DNA from 3 places in the Streptomyces sp. NPDC033136 genome. Region 2 is predicted to be linked to each of the others. Evidence: riboswitches for the same ligand, from Rfam matches in the RefSeq annotation. Region 2 holds a riboswitch; each other region holds the start of a gene.

The links. Region 2 has a riboswitch for cyclic di-AMP ahead of ACZ5TL_RS04885 (LysM peptidoglycan-binding domain-containing M23 family metallopeptidase). Riboswitches for the same ligand answer to the same signal wherever they lie in the genome.
Region 1: it holds a riboswitch for cyclic di-AMP, as region 2 does, so the genes downstream of both, ACZ5TL_RS27775 (C40 family peptidase) here and ACZ5TL_RS04885 (LysM peptidoglycan-binding domain-containing M23 family metallopeptidase) in region 2, are expected to answer to the same signal.
Region 3: it holds a riboswitch for cyclic di-AMP, as region 2 does, so the genes downstream of both, ACZ5TL_RS31800 (transglycosylase SLT domain-containing protein) here and ACZ5TL_RS04885 (LysM peptidoglycan-binding domain-containing M23 family metallopeptidase) in region 2, are expected to answer to the same signal.

What each region holds. Positions count from the first base shown of each region.
Region 1 covers NZ_JBVIPD010000017.1:134,280-138,484, forward strand. Annotated here, with positions in the region: gene pcrA (DNA helicase PcrA) at 1-2,202, opposite strand, end outside; cyclic di-AMP (ydaO/yuaA leader) riboswitch at 2,507-2,665, shown strand; gene ACZ5TL_RS27775 (C40 family peptidase) at 2,673-3,854, shown strand; gene ACZ5TL_RS27780 (SLAC1 family transporter) at 3,924-4,205, shown strand, end outside.
Region 2 covers NZ_JBVIPD010000002.1:379,668-383,872, forward strand. Annotated here, with positions in the region: gene ACZ5TL_RS04880 (alpha-galactosidase) at 1-1,677, shown strand, start outside; cyclic di-AMP (ydaO/yuaA leader) riboswitch at 1,994-2,148, shown strand; gene ACZ5TL_RS04885 (LysM peptidoglycan-binding domain-containing M23 family metallopeptidase) at 2,153-3,091, shown strand; gene ACZ5TL_RS04890 (DUF6250 domain-containing protein) at 3,284-4,000, shown strand; gene ACZ5TL_RS04895 (SGNH/GDSL hydrolase family protein) at 4,146-4,205, shown strand, end outside.
Region 3 covers NZ_JBVIPD010000023.1:60,483-64,687, reverse strand. Annotated here, with positions in the region: gene ACZ5TL_RS31810 (LolA family protein) at 1-148, opposite strand, end outside; gene ACZ5TL_RS31805 (polyprenyl synthetase family protein) at 380-1,390, opposite strand; cyclic di-AMP (ydaO/yuaA leader) riboswitch at 1,893-2,068, shown strand; gene ACZ5TL_RS31800 (transglycosylase SLT domain-containing protein) at 2,072-2,851, shown strand; gene ACZ5TL_RS31795 (HAD family hydrolase) at 2,815-3,663, opposite strand; gene ACZ5TL_RS31790 (GNAT family N-acetyltransferase) at 3,850-4,205, shown strand, end outside.

The DNA.
Region 1 (4,205 bases), on a different contig from region 2:
CAGGAACCGGGACGGCGGGTTGTACGACGGTTGGCCCCAGGCGCTGCGCAGCGTGGACCTCGTCAGGTACAGCCGCTCGCGGGCGCGCGTGATGCCGACGTAGGCCAGGCGCCGCTCCTCCTCCAGTTCCTTGGTCTGGCCGAGGGCGCGCATGTGCGGGAAGACGCCGTCCTCCATGCCGGTCAGGAAGACGACCGGGAACTCCAGGCCCTTGGCGGTGTGGAGGGTCATCAGCGTGATGACACCGTCGCCGCCCTCCTCGTCCGGAATCTGGTCGGAGTCGGCAACCAGTGCGACCTGTTCGAGGAAGTCGGACAGCGTGCCCCCCGGAGCGGCAGCCTCCGCTGTTACCGCGCCCTCGCCGCGCTCCTGCTCGAACTCCATCGCGACGGCGGCGAGTTCCTGGAGGTTCTCGATCCGGGTCTCGTCCTGCGGGTCGGTGGAAGCCTGCAGCTCGGCGAGGTAGCCGGTGCGCTCCAGGATCGCCTCCAGCACGGTGGCCGGTCCGGCGCCGGACTCGACGATCGTACGGAGGTCCTCCATCAGCGTGTTGAACCGCTTGACGGCGTTGGTGGAGCGCGCCGCCATGCCGTACGCCTCGTCGACGCGCTTGAGCGCCTGCGAAAAGCTGATCTTCTCGCGCTGGGCGAGGGCGTCGATCATCGCCTCGGCGCGGTCGCCGATGCCCCGCTTGGGCACGTTGAGGATCCTGCGCAGCGGCACCGAGTCCTCGGGGTTGGCCAGCACGCGCAGGTAGGCCAGGACGTCCCGGACCTCCTTGCGCTCGTAGAAGCGGACGCCGCCGACGACCTTGTAGGGCAGGCCGACGCGGATGAAGACCTCTTCGAAGACACGGGACTGGGCGTTGGTGCGGTAGAAGACGGCGACGTCGCCGGCCTTCGCGTCGCCCGCGTCGGTGAGGCGGTCTATCTCGTCGGCGACGAACTGCGCCTCGTCGTGCTCGGTGTCGGCGACGTAGCCGGTGATGTGCGCACCCGTGCCGGCGTTGGTCCACAGGTTCTTGGGGCGGCGGGACTCGTTGCGCTCGATGACCGCGTTGGCCGCGCTGAGGATCGTCTGCGTGGAGCGGTAGTTCTGCTCCAGCAGGATCGTCGTCGCGTCCGGGTAGTCCTCCTCGAACTGGAGGATGTTGCGGATCGTCGCGCCGCGGAAGGCGTAGATCGACTGGTCGGCGTCACCCACGACGCACAGCTCGGCGGGCGGGACGTCGTCCGGGCCGGGCGGGACGTCGGTGGGGTGCTCGGCGGTGCCGACGAGTTCGCGGACGAGAGCGTACTGGGCGTGATTGGTGTCCTGGTACTCGTCCACCAGCACGTGGCGGAAGCGGCGGCGGTAGTGCTCGGCGACGTCCGGGAAGGCGCGCAGCAGGTTGACCGTCGTCATGATCAGGTCGTCGAAGTCGAGGGCGTTCGCCTCGCGCAGCCGCGACTGGTACATCGCGTAGGCCTGGGCGAGGGTCTTCTCGAAGCCTCCCCCAGACTCCGTCCGGGAGGTGCCCCCAGTGGCCTGGGCTGCGAAGTCCTCCTCGTCGATCAGCTCGTTCTTCAGGTTGCTGATCTTGGCGCTGAAGGACTTCGGCGGGAAGCGCTTGGGGTCGAGGTCCAGGTCGCGGCAGACCAGGGCCATCAGGCGCTTGGAGTCGGCGGCGTCGTAGATCGAGAAGGAGGAGGTGAAGCCGAGCTTCTTGCTCTCCCGCCTCAGGATGCGCACGCACGCGCTGTGGAAGGTCATGACCCACATGGCGTTCGCGCGCGGGCCGACGAGCTGCTCGACGCGCTCCTTCATCTCGCCGGCGGCCTTGTTGGTGAAGGTGATCGCGAGGATCTGGCCCGGGTGCACGTCCCGCTCGGCGAGCAGGTGGGCGATGCGGTGCGTGAGCACACGGGTCTTGCCGGAGCCGGCGCCGGCCACGATGAGCAGCGGGGAGCCGGAGTGGACGACGGCGGCGCGCTGGTTGTCGTTCAGCCCCTCCAGGAGCGTGGCGGTGTCCACCACTGGGCGCGGGGCGCCGTCCCGGTAGTAGGAGTCCCGGTCCGGCGGCACGTCGAACTTCCCGCCGAACAGATCGTCCGGAACCGGCTCCGGAGCGTGATCGTCCTCGGGTGGCGGCGGGGGCTCGTCCGCGGGGCCCCGCTGGGCCTGGAGGTCCGCCAGGAAGCTGTCGTCAAAGAGGCTGCTCATCGCTCTCCGAGTCTAGGGCGCCCCACTGACAGCCCGCCGCCGCCCTGAGAACATCACCGAAAGGATCCCCTCGTCACCCTGTATCCCTGCACGATCACAGCCCGCTACGGCCGTCACAATTATGACGAACTCATGACGAACCCTGCCCCGTCGATGACTCTCAGCGACGCACTCAGGTAAGGTCACGAAAATGTATCGGGCATATCGCCCATCAACCTTCACAGGGGCCACACGAGTTGGCTACGGTGCGACCAGGCCGCACGACCCCCACCGGCGAACGTCGCCGGGCCGCGCGGCCTCCGTCGAGTCCGGTGTGCCGCAAAGCAGCCGGAGCCGGGGACCCAACCGAAACCTTGGGGTGAATCGGCCCGACTCCTTTCGAGGAGAAGGCCGTAGGGCAACCCTTCCGAACCACCCGCCCGAACCCGACAGCTAACCCGGTAGGCGGACGATGGAAGGAGTCGCCTCCCTTGGCGTCGCACCGCAAGTCGCGTCCTACGGGTACGCGCGTAGCAGGCATACGGACCCCCGCCCTCGCAACGGCGGCCCTCACCTCCGTGGCCCTGCTGTCCCAGTCGGCCAACGCCGCCCCCGAGGCCGACGACAAGCCGAGCCTGGAGGAAGTCGAGAAGAAGGTCGACGCCCTGTACCGCCAGGCCGAGTCGGCGACCGGCAAGTACAACGCGGCCAAGGAGAAGACCGCGAAGCAGCGCAAGCGCGTCGACACCCTCCTCGACGACGTCGCGCAGCGCACCCAGAAGCTCAACGAGGCGCGGGAGGAGCTGGGTTCCTTCGCCTCCGCCCAGTACCGCACCGGCGCCGCCGCCCCGGAGACGGCGACGTTCCTGCTGTCGGACACCCCGCAGGACTACTTCGACCAGACCCATCTGATGGACCGGATGACCGGCCGCCAGAAGGTCGCGGTCGACGACTACGTCACGCAGCAGTCCGAGACGATGAAGAAGCGCCAGGAGGCCACCGAGAGCCTCGAGACGCTCACCGAGACGCAGAGCGACCTGAAGACGGCCAAGGCGACCGTCCAGAAGAAGCTCGCCGACGCGCGCGAGCTGATGTCGAGGCTGACCGCCGAGGAGAAGGCGCGGCTCGCGGCGATCGAGCGGGAGAAGCAGGAGGAGGCCGCCCGCAAGGCCGCCGAGCTGGCCCGGCAGCAGGCCGCACAGCGGGCCGCGCAGCAGCAGGCGCAGGAGGAGGCCGCCCAGCAGCAGGAGAGCGGATCCTCGTCGGCGGGCTCCGGCCCGACCTCCTCGACGGCCCCGGCCGACTCCTCGTACACCACCAAGGCCGACAAGGCCCTCGCCTTCGCCCGCGCCCAGATCGGCAAGCCGTACGTCTGGGGCGCCGTCGGCCCCGGCTCCTACGACTGCTCCGGCCTCACCCAGGCCGCGTGGAAGGCCGCGGGCGTCACCCTGCCGCGCACGACCTACGACCAGGTCGACGCCGGCACCACGGTCCCCCTCTCCCAGGCCCAGCCCGGTGACCTGGTCTTCTTCTACAACGACCTCACCCACGTCGGCATCTACATCGGCAACGGCATGATGATCCACGCCCCGAAGCCCGGCACCTACGTGCGCGAGGAGTCGGTCTACTACGACGGCGAGTCGGCGATCCACAGCGTGGTGCGGCCGGCCTGAGGACCCTTTTGAGGGGCACGCGCGCGTGCCCCTCTCCTCACGCGCGCGGCGCTCTCTAGCATCGGCGCCATGTCCGGTCCCTCCCCGCTCACCCCCTGGTGGGCGATGTACGCGCTGGCGACCGGCACCGTGTCGGTCGGTCTCGACTCCGCGGGGTACGCGGTCCCCTCCCGCATCGTCCTCGTCCTGGCCTGTGCGGCCTGGCTGGGGGCGGTCGCGTCCGCCGTGCCCCGCCTGCCGCGGCCGGGGCGGCGGACGGAGACAGCGGCCGCGCTCACCTTCGTGGCCGCGACCGCCATGGTGGGCACCGGCTTCTCCGCGGCGGGGCAGCGCGGGCCGGCCGCGGCGCTG
Region 2 (4,205 bases):
ACCCTGGACAACCAGGGGCCGGCGGTCGAGGTGCTCCGCGCCGACTCCGCCACCTGGACCCTCCCGGACCGCGACAGCTGGCGGCTGTCCCAGCTGCACGGCCGCTGGGGCGCCGAGTCCCGGCTGACGCGCTCGGCCCTCACCCACGGGGAGAAGGTCATCGGCAGCCGCCGCGGCCACACCTCCCACCAGCATCTGCCGTGGGTCGCCCTCGACACCGACGCCACCGAGGAGCGCGGCGAGGTCTACGGCTGCGCCCTCGGCTGGTCCGGGTCCTGGCGGATCGCCGTGGCACAGCTCCCGGACGGACGCGTGCAGATCACCGGCGGCGCCGGTTACGACGACTCGGGCCTGCTGACGCTGGGCACGGGGGAGTCGTACACGACCCCCGTCTTCGCCGGGCTCTGGAGCGACGGCGGCTTCGGCGGGGCGAGCCGTGCCTGGCACGCCTACCAGCGGGCCCACGTGATCCCGGACGCCGGCCAGGACCGGCCGGTGCTGTTCAACTCCTGGGAGGCCACCGAGTTCGACATCTCCGAGGAGCAGCAGCGGGTGCTGGCCGAGCGGGCGGCGGCCATGGGGGTCGAGCTGTTCGTGGTGGACGACGGCTGGTTCGGGGCGCGCACCAGCGACCGGGCCGGGCTCGGCGACTGGACACCGAACCCCGACCGCTTCCCCGGCGGGCTGGGGCCGCTCGCCGACCACGTGCACGGCCTCGGCATGCGGTTCGGGATCTGGGTCGAGCCCGAGATGGTCAATCCGGACAGCGAGCTGTACCGTACGCACCCCGACTGGGTGCAGTACCAACCGGGACGAAAGCGGACGGAGTTCCGCAATCAGCTCGTACTCAATCTGGCCCGTGAGGACGTCCAGGAGTACCTGTGGGAGCAGCTCGACAGGCTGCTCTCCGGCGCTCCGATCGACTACGTCAAGTGGGACTTCAACCGCTGCTTCACCGACGCCGGCTGGCCGGAGGACCCCTACCCGCAGCGGCTGTGGGTCGACCACGTCCGTGGCCTGTACGCCCTGCTGGACCGGCTGCGGGCCGCGCACCCGGGCGTGGCCTTCGAGTCATGCTCGGGCGGTGGCGGGCGGATCGACCTCGGGGTGCTGAGCCGCACGGACCAGGTGTGGACGTCGGACAACACCGACCCGCTCGACCGGCTCGCCATCCAGCACGGATTCAGTCAGATCCACCCGGCCCGGGTCATGGCCGCCTGGGTCACCGACAGTCCGAACGCCATGCTCAACCACCGGGCCAGCTCCCTGCGGTTCCGGTTCGTCAGCGCCATGGCCGGGGTGCTCGGCGTCGGCGGCGACCTCACGAAGTGGACGGAGGAGGAACTCGCCGAGGCGCGGCAGTGGGTGGGGCTCTACAAGGAGATCCGGCCCGTGGTGCAGCGCGGCGACCTGTATCGGCTGAGGCCCCCGGAGGGCGGCCTCAGTGCGGTGCAGTACGTCCTCGGTGACGAGACCGTCGTCCTCGCCTGGCTCCAGGCGCAGCGCTACGGCGAGCCCGTGCCGGCGCTCAGGCTGCGCGGCATCGACCCGGCAGCAACGTACGAATGCCTCGAAACGGGCGAAGTTCACCGGGGTGCCGTGCTGCGGCATCACGGACTGCGGGTCGGGTTGCACGGGGACCTGGACGCCACCGTCGTCCGCCTTAAGCGGAAGTAGCCCTTCTGTCCGAATGGAGTGTTTCCCATCCTTTCGCCATAACGTGCCCCGATCGTAAAGAAGATGAGATCGGGGTGCGTGACCATCGTCATATTCGTGACGATGCGTTGTCGCCATGTTCACGTAATTCTGGCGATATTCAGGGTGGTTGAGCAAAGCGGGAGATCGCTGATCCACGCTCGGTGACGGCGAATGTGCCGACGCGTCAAGAAAAAAGCCGTCACAGGAAACCGCAAGCTTGTCCCATTGCGTCTTGGTCGCTTACGTTCCACACCCATCCGGACGGACGCCTAATCCTGCCGCCGCCCGGAGCCCCACACACTGACCCGACGTACGGCAGGAGCGGGGGACCCACAGGTAAGACGCCTGTTCCGGTTCCCGGAACGGCTTGGGGTTAAGCCGCGCCTCGGCGCGGCCGGGCATCTCCAGCTCGCACCCGACAGCTCACCTCGCAGGCGACGGAGAGGAATTCGCCATGCCCGCGAAGGGTAAGCACCGCCGCCCCAAGACCCAGCGTTTCACCCGCTCCATCGCCGCCGCCGGAACCGGCGGGGCCGCTCTCGCCCTTCCGCTCATGGGGGCCGCCGGAGCCCACGCCGCCACCGGCCAGTCGGCTCCGGAAAAGGCCGTCCAGTCCGCTCCGGCCGCCGAGAAGAAGGCCGCCGAAAAGGCCACGGGCGCTCGCACCTACACGGTGAAGGCCGGCGACTACCTCGCGAAGATCGCCGACGACCAGAACGTCAGCGGCGGCTGGAAGAAGCTCTACTCGGACAACCGGGACGCCGTCGGCGACGACCCGTCGCTGATCCACCCGGGCCTGAAGCTCTCCCTCGGCAAGAAGGCGGCGACGAGCGCGCCCAAGGCGCCGTCCGCGCCGAAGGCCTCGGCCGAGCGCCAGGCCGAGAAGCCGTCCTCCTCCTCCGAGTCGTCCGCGAAGGCGGACACCGCCGCGAAGCCGGCCGCCGCCAAGCCGGCCGCCAAGCCCGCGGCGGAGAGCAACTCCAGCGGCTACAGCTCCCCGGTGGCCGGTGCCACCGTCGGCACCCCGTACCGCATGTCCGGCAGCATGTGGTCCAGCGGCTACCACACCGGTGTCGACTTCGTCGTCCCGACCGGCACCTCGCTCAAGGCCGTCGGCGCGGGCACGGTCGTCTCCGCCGGCTGGGGCGGCGCGTACGGCAACCAGGTCGTCATCCGTCTCGCCGACGGCAGCTACGCCCAGTACGCCCACCTGTCCCAGCTCTCCGTCTCGGCCGGCCAGACCGTGGCCGCCGGGCAGCAGATCGGCCTGTCCGGTGCGACCGGCAACGTCACCGGTCCGCACCTGCACTTCGAGATCCGCACCACGCCGGACTACGGCTCGGACGTGGACCCGGTCGCCTACCTGCGCTCGCACGGCGTCTCCGTCGGCTGACCGGCCGACAGCACCACCTGCCTGACACGCGACCGAAGGCCGGACCCCGATTCCCGGGTCCGGCCTTCGGTCGCGTGCGCCTCCGCCGATCCCCAAGGGATCGACAGCGGGCGGCAGTTGGGACAGAGTGATCCCGACCGGAGTGCAAGCGCTTTCTGGAGCTTCCAGACGGATCCCGAGGAGCTGTGTCCCGTGCCGACCACCCGCAGAGCGTTCACCACCCTGGCAGCCGGAGCCGCCCTGGCGGCGCTCGCCCCGGCGGCGACCGCGCACGCCGAGCCCCGTCACCGCCGTCTCATCGCCCACGACGACTTCCGCCACGGCCTCACGCAGTGGGTGACCGAACTCCAGGACGGCGGCACCGTGACCGCCTCCCGCGGCGTGCTGGAGATCGACGTACCGAGCGGGGCGACCGTGTGGTTCACACGGCGGCTCGAAGGGCCGTACGTCCTCGAGTACACCGCCACGCCCGTCTCCGCCGGCGGGGTCAACGACCGGGTCTCGGACCTCAACAACTTCTGGAACGCGACCGACGTCCGCTCCCCGGACGATCTCTTCGCCACACCACGCGGTGGCGCCCTCGCCGAGTACGACCACCTCGCGATGTATTACGCCGGCTACGGAGCCAACTACAACACCACGACCCGGCTGCGCCGTTACGTCGGCGAGCCCGGCGTCCGCCCCCTGGTGTACGACTACACCGAGCCGTTGCTGGTCCCGAACGAGCCGAACCGGGTCCGGATCGTCTCCGACGGATCCACGGTCAGGTGGTGGAACAACGGGCGGCTCGTCTTCGACCACACCGACCCGCAGCCCTACACGGGCGGCCACTTCGCCTTCCGGACGGTGTGGAGCCATTTCCGGATCACCGGATTCCGGGTCTGGCGGCTCACCCCGAAACATCCCTGACAAGCTGCGTATTCCGGAGTTGGCGAACGCTTGGGGAGTGGCTTATCTCACCACTCGTCAACCCCTTCCTACGGTCGCGTAAGTCACATTGGAAGGTGAATCATGAGCGGCTGTGGCAGACGATTCGAAGAGTGACAGCAGAGCAGTGATCGGGTCGTACGTGGCGGTGGGGGACAGCTTCACCGAGGGCGTCGGTGATCCCGGC
Region 3 (4,205 bases), on a different contig from region 2:
CGGCGAGTGCGGGGACCAGCCCGATCGTCGCGGCCGCCACCCCCATCACCGTGACCGGGACGACGTATCGCGCGGCTTTGCGCCGCCCGGAGCGCTGCTCGTCGACCTCCCCGCCGGTCGTGCTGTCGTCGGATGCGTACGGTGCCATGTGTGCCCTACCTCCATGGTCGGCGGCGGCTGTCCGTGTCGTCCACGCACTCGTCCCAGAGCCGCCATTCTCACCCGAACAGGTGAGGGGTGGTGTTTTCCCTGGTTTCCATCTGACCAAATCGGCCAGGGAGATACGTCAGACCCCGGACTCAACTCCGCGTACTGCTGGGGTATGACACGGAAGGGCGGCTTCTCCTCCGACCCGTAGGGGTCGGGCGGGCAGGAGGCCCTAGCCGGCCCGGTGCACCACCGCGTCGCTCAGTTCCACCAGCGCTGCCTTCGCGGCACATTCCGGCAGGGGCGCCAGCGCCGAGCCGGCGTCCTGGGCGTAGCGGACGGTGTCCCGCCGGGCCTGCTCCAGCGCCGGGTGGGCCCGCAGCAGACGCAGGGCCTCGGCGTGCCGGGCGTCGTCGGTGAGGTCGGAGTCCAGCAGCTCGCACAGGGCGACGTCGTCCGCGAGCCCGAGCCGGGCGGCGCGCTCGCGCAGCCGGAGCACCGGCAGCGTGGGAATGCCCTCGCGCAGGTCGGTGCCGGGGGTCTTGCCGGACTCGTGGGAGTCGGAGGCGATGTCCAGGACGTCGTCCGCGAGCTGGAAGGCGACGCCGAGCCGCTCGCCGTACTGGGTCAGCACGTCCACGACCGTGTCGTCGGCGCCGGACATCATCGCGCCGAAGCGGCACGACACCGCGACCAGTGAGCCGGTCTTGCCGCCCAGCACGTCCAAGTAGTGCTCGACGGGGTCGCGGCCGTCCTGCGGCCCGGCCGTCTCCAGGATCTGCCCGGTCACGAGCCGCTCGAAGGCCTCGGCCTGCACCCGCACGGCCTCGGGGCCGAGATCGGCCAGGATGTGCGAGGCGCGGGCGAAGAGGAAGTCGCCGGTGAGGACCGCGACGGAGTTGCCCCAACGGGTATTCGCGCTCGCGACGCCCCGGCGCACGGCGGCCTCGTCCATCACGTCGTCGTGGTACAGCGTGGCGAGGTGGGTCAGCTCCACGACGACGGCCGAGGGCACGATCCCGGGTGCGTGCCGGTCGCCGAACTGGGCGGAGAGCATCACGAGCAGCGGCCGGAACCGCTTGCCGCCGGCCCGCACCAGGTGCTGGGCGGCCTCCGTGATGAAGGGCACCTCACTCTTGGTGGCCTCGAGCAAGCCTTCCTCGACAGCCGCCAGTCCGGCCTGGACATCGGCTTCCAGAGCCTGGTCCCGCACGCTCAGCCCGAACGGCCCGACGTCGGTCACGAGGGGTCTCCTGTCTGCTGGTGTCTGCCGGTGCTTACGCGGATTGTCGATAGGTCGCTGCCCTCACTCGAGTCAGCGTATCCGGTCACGTTTCGATCACCGCCAGCGCCCATGGTTACAGGGCGGGTGGTATCCGATCACGACCGTTATGTTTTCGATCAGCCCATAAGAGGGGATATTTATCGACTTACCCAGAGGTAGCGAACTATGCACTATTTGCCCCGGTGAGGAAGCGAATCCCCTTTGGCGGACATTGCGCCACGCGCGTGTGATCAGTGAGTTGAATCACGCCCACGCTTCCACCGTCCCACCCGGCATGCGCCCGTACGTCCGTCCCGTTCAGGCGAGTTGAGCGTTGGCTTACGCAAAGGATCAAGTGGCCCATTACCCCCGACCAAGGTCGACTAGCGCCATATGTGACTCCACTGCTTGTTCCCGACATGTGCTGTCGCATACGTTCCGGCCCAGTCCGGCGGACGCCGAATCCTGCCACCGCCCGGACTCCCCACAGACACCGACTCACTCACGCAGGGCAGGAGCGGGGGACCCAGGTAAGTCGCCGGTCCGCACGACGGAACGGCTCGGGGTGAAGCCGCGCACGGCACAGCGCCGTACGCGGCCGGGCACCTCCCGGCCCGAACCCGACAGCTCACCTCGCAGGCGCCGGAGAGGAACATCGCCATGCCCGGACGAGGTAAGCACCGTCGACCCAGAACCAACCCGATCACCCGTCGTGTCGTGGCCGCCGGCACCGGCGGAGCGGCACTGACCCTTCCGCTCCTCGGCGCCACGCAGGCGAGCGCCGCCGAACCCCAGAGCACCGCCGCCCAGTCCGTGCCGCAGGCGGCCCAGCCCGCCAAGGCCCTCAAGTCCCTCACGTACACCGTGACCAAGGGCGACACGCTCTACCGCATCGCCGGCAAGTACGACGTGTCGGGCGGCTGGAAGCAGCTCTACAAGGACAACCGCGCCGCTGTCGGAGACGACCCGAAGCTGATCCACCCGGGTCTGAAGCTGAAGGTGAAGACGGCCAAGGCGGGCGCCGTGAAGAAGAAGGCGACCCAGTCCTCCGCCCCCGCCAAGCCGGCCGCGAAGCCCGCCGGCGGCGCCCAGGCCACCCAGGTCTCCGCGAAGACCTACGCGAACAACCTGGACGGCTGGATCCGCGAGGCGCTGGACATCATGGCGCAGAAGGGGATCCCGGGCTCGTACGAGGGCATCCACCGCAACATCATGCGCGAGTCGTCCGGCAACCCCCTGGCGATCAACAACTGGGACTCGAACGCCGCCAAGGGCACCCCGTCCAAGGGGCTGCTCCAGGTCATCGACCCGACCTTCGCCGCCTACCACGTGTCCGGCACCCCCTACGACCCGTACGACCCGGTCGCCAACATCACGGCGGCCTGCAACTACGCGGCCGACCGCTACGGCTCGATCGACAACGTCAACGGCCCGTACTGAGCCGTCCCGCCCAGCAGTCGCTCGAGGACGACGGCGATGCCGTCGTCCTCGTTCGACGAGGTGACCTCGTCGGCCACGGCCTTGAGTTCGGGATGGGCGTTGGCCATCGCCACGCCGTGCGCGGCCCAGTCGAACATCGGGATGTCGTTGGGCATGTCACCGAAGGCGATCGTGTCCGCAGGCCGCAGCCCCAGGTGCTCGGCGGCCAGCGCCAGGCCCGTCGCCTTGGTGACACCGCACGGCTGGAGTTCGACCGTGCCGGGCCCCGACATCGTCACCGTCGCCAGGGAGCCGACCACCGAGCGGGCCGTCGCCGCCAGTTCGTCGTCCGTCAGGTAGGAGTGGCGCAGCAGCACCTTGCTGATCGGCGCGCCCCACAGCTCGTCGCGCCGGTCGACCCGTACCGCGGGCAGGGTCGGGTGCGGCATGAGATAGCCCGGCTCGATCAGCGTGAGCCCGTCGACGCCGTCCTGGTCGACTGCCGCATACACCTGCCCCACCTCGGCCTCGATCTTGCCGAGGGCGGTCTCGGCCAGCTCCCGGTCCAGGGTGATCGACCACAGCAGGCGGTCCGCACCGGCGTCGTACACCTGCGCGCCCTGCCCGCACACCGCGAGCCCCGTGCACCGGAGGTCGTCCAGCAGCGGCCGCACTCTGGGTGCCGGCCGGCCCGTCACCACGAGGTGCTGGGCACCGGCGTCCGCCACCCGCCGGAGCGCGGCGAGGGACCGGTCGGACAGGGTGTCGTCGCCGCGCAGCAGCGTCCCGTCCAGGTCGGTGGCGATGAGTGAATATGCGATGGGTGCGGCCATGATCAGAGAATACGGACAACGCGCCCTCTCGTTTCATCGCGCGGTGGACGCCGATTGCCCGGTTGAAGGCCTCTGCACCAGTTGGCAACAAGATGGTCCGCTACCTACCCGTGGGGGCGTCTCGGGCGGTACCTTCCCAGTGTCCAGGGGGGACTTGATCGGGGGGTCAGGTTGAGCAGTGGGCGCATACGTGTGGCTGGGCCCGGGGAGCTCGGCGAAGCGGAAAGGGAGCGCTGGCGCGCGCTGCGCGCCGCCTCGCGGGCACCGCGCAACCCTTTCATGGAGCCGGAGTTCACCGAAGCCGTCGGCCGGGTGAGGCCGCGGGCCCGGGTCGCGGTGGTCTACGAAGGGCTGGAGCCGGTCGGCTTCCTGCCCTACGAGCGGGGCCCGTTGGGCCAGGGCCGGGCGATCGGGCTCGGCGTCTCGGACGCGCAGGGCGCGATCGTGCGCCCCGGCCTGAGCCTCGACACCGGCGAACTGCTGCGGGCCTGCTCGGTGTCGGTGTTCGCCTTCGACAACCTGGAGGCGGAGCAGCGGCTGTT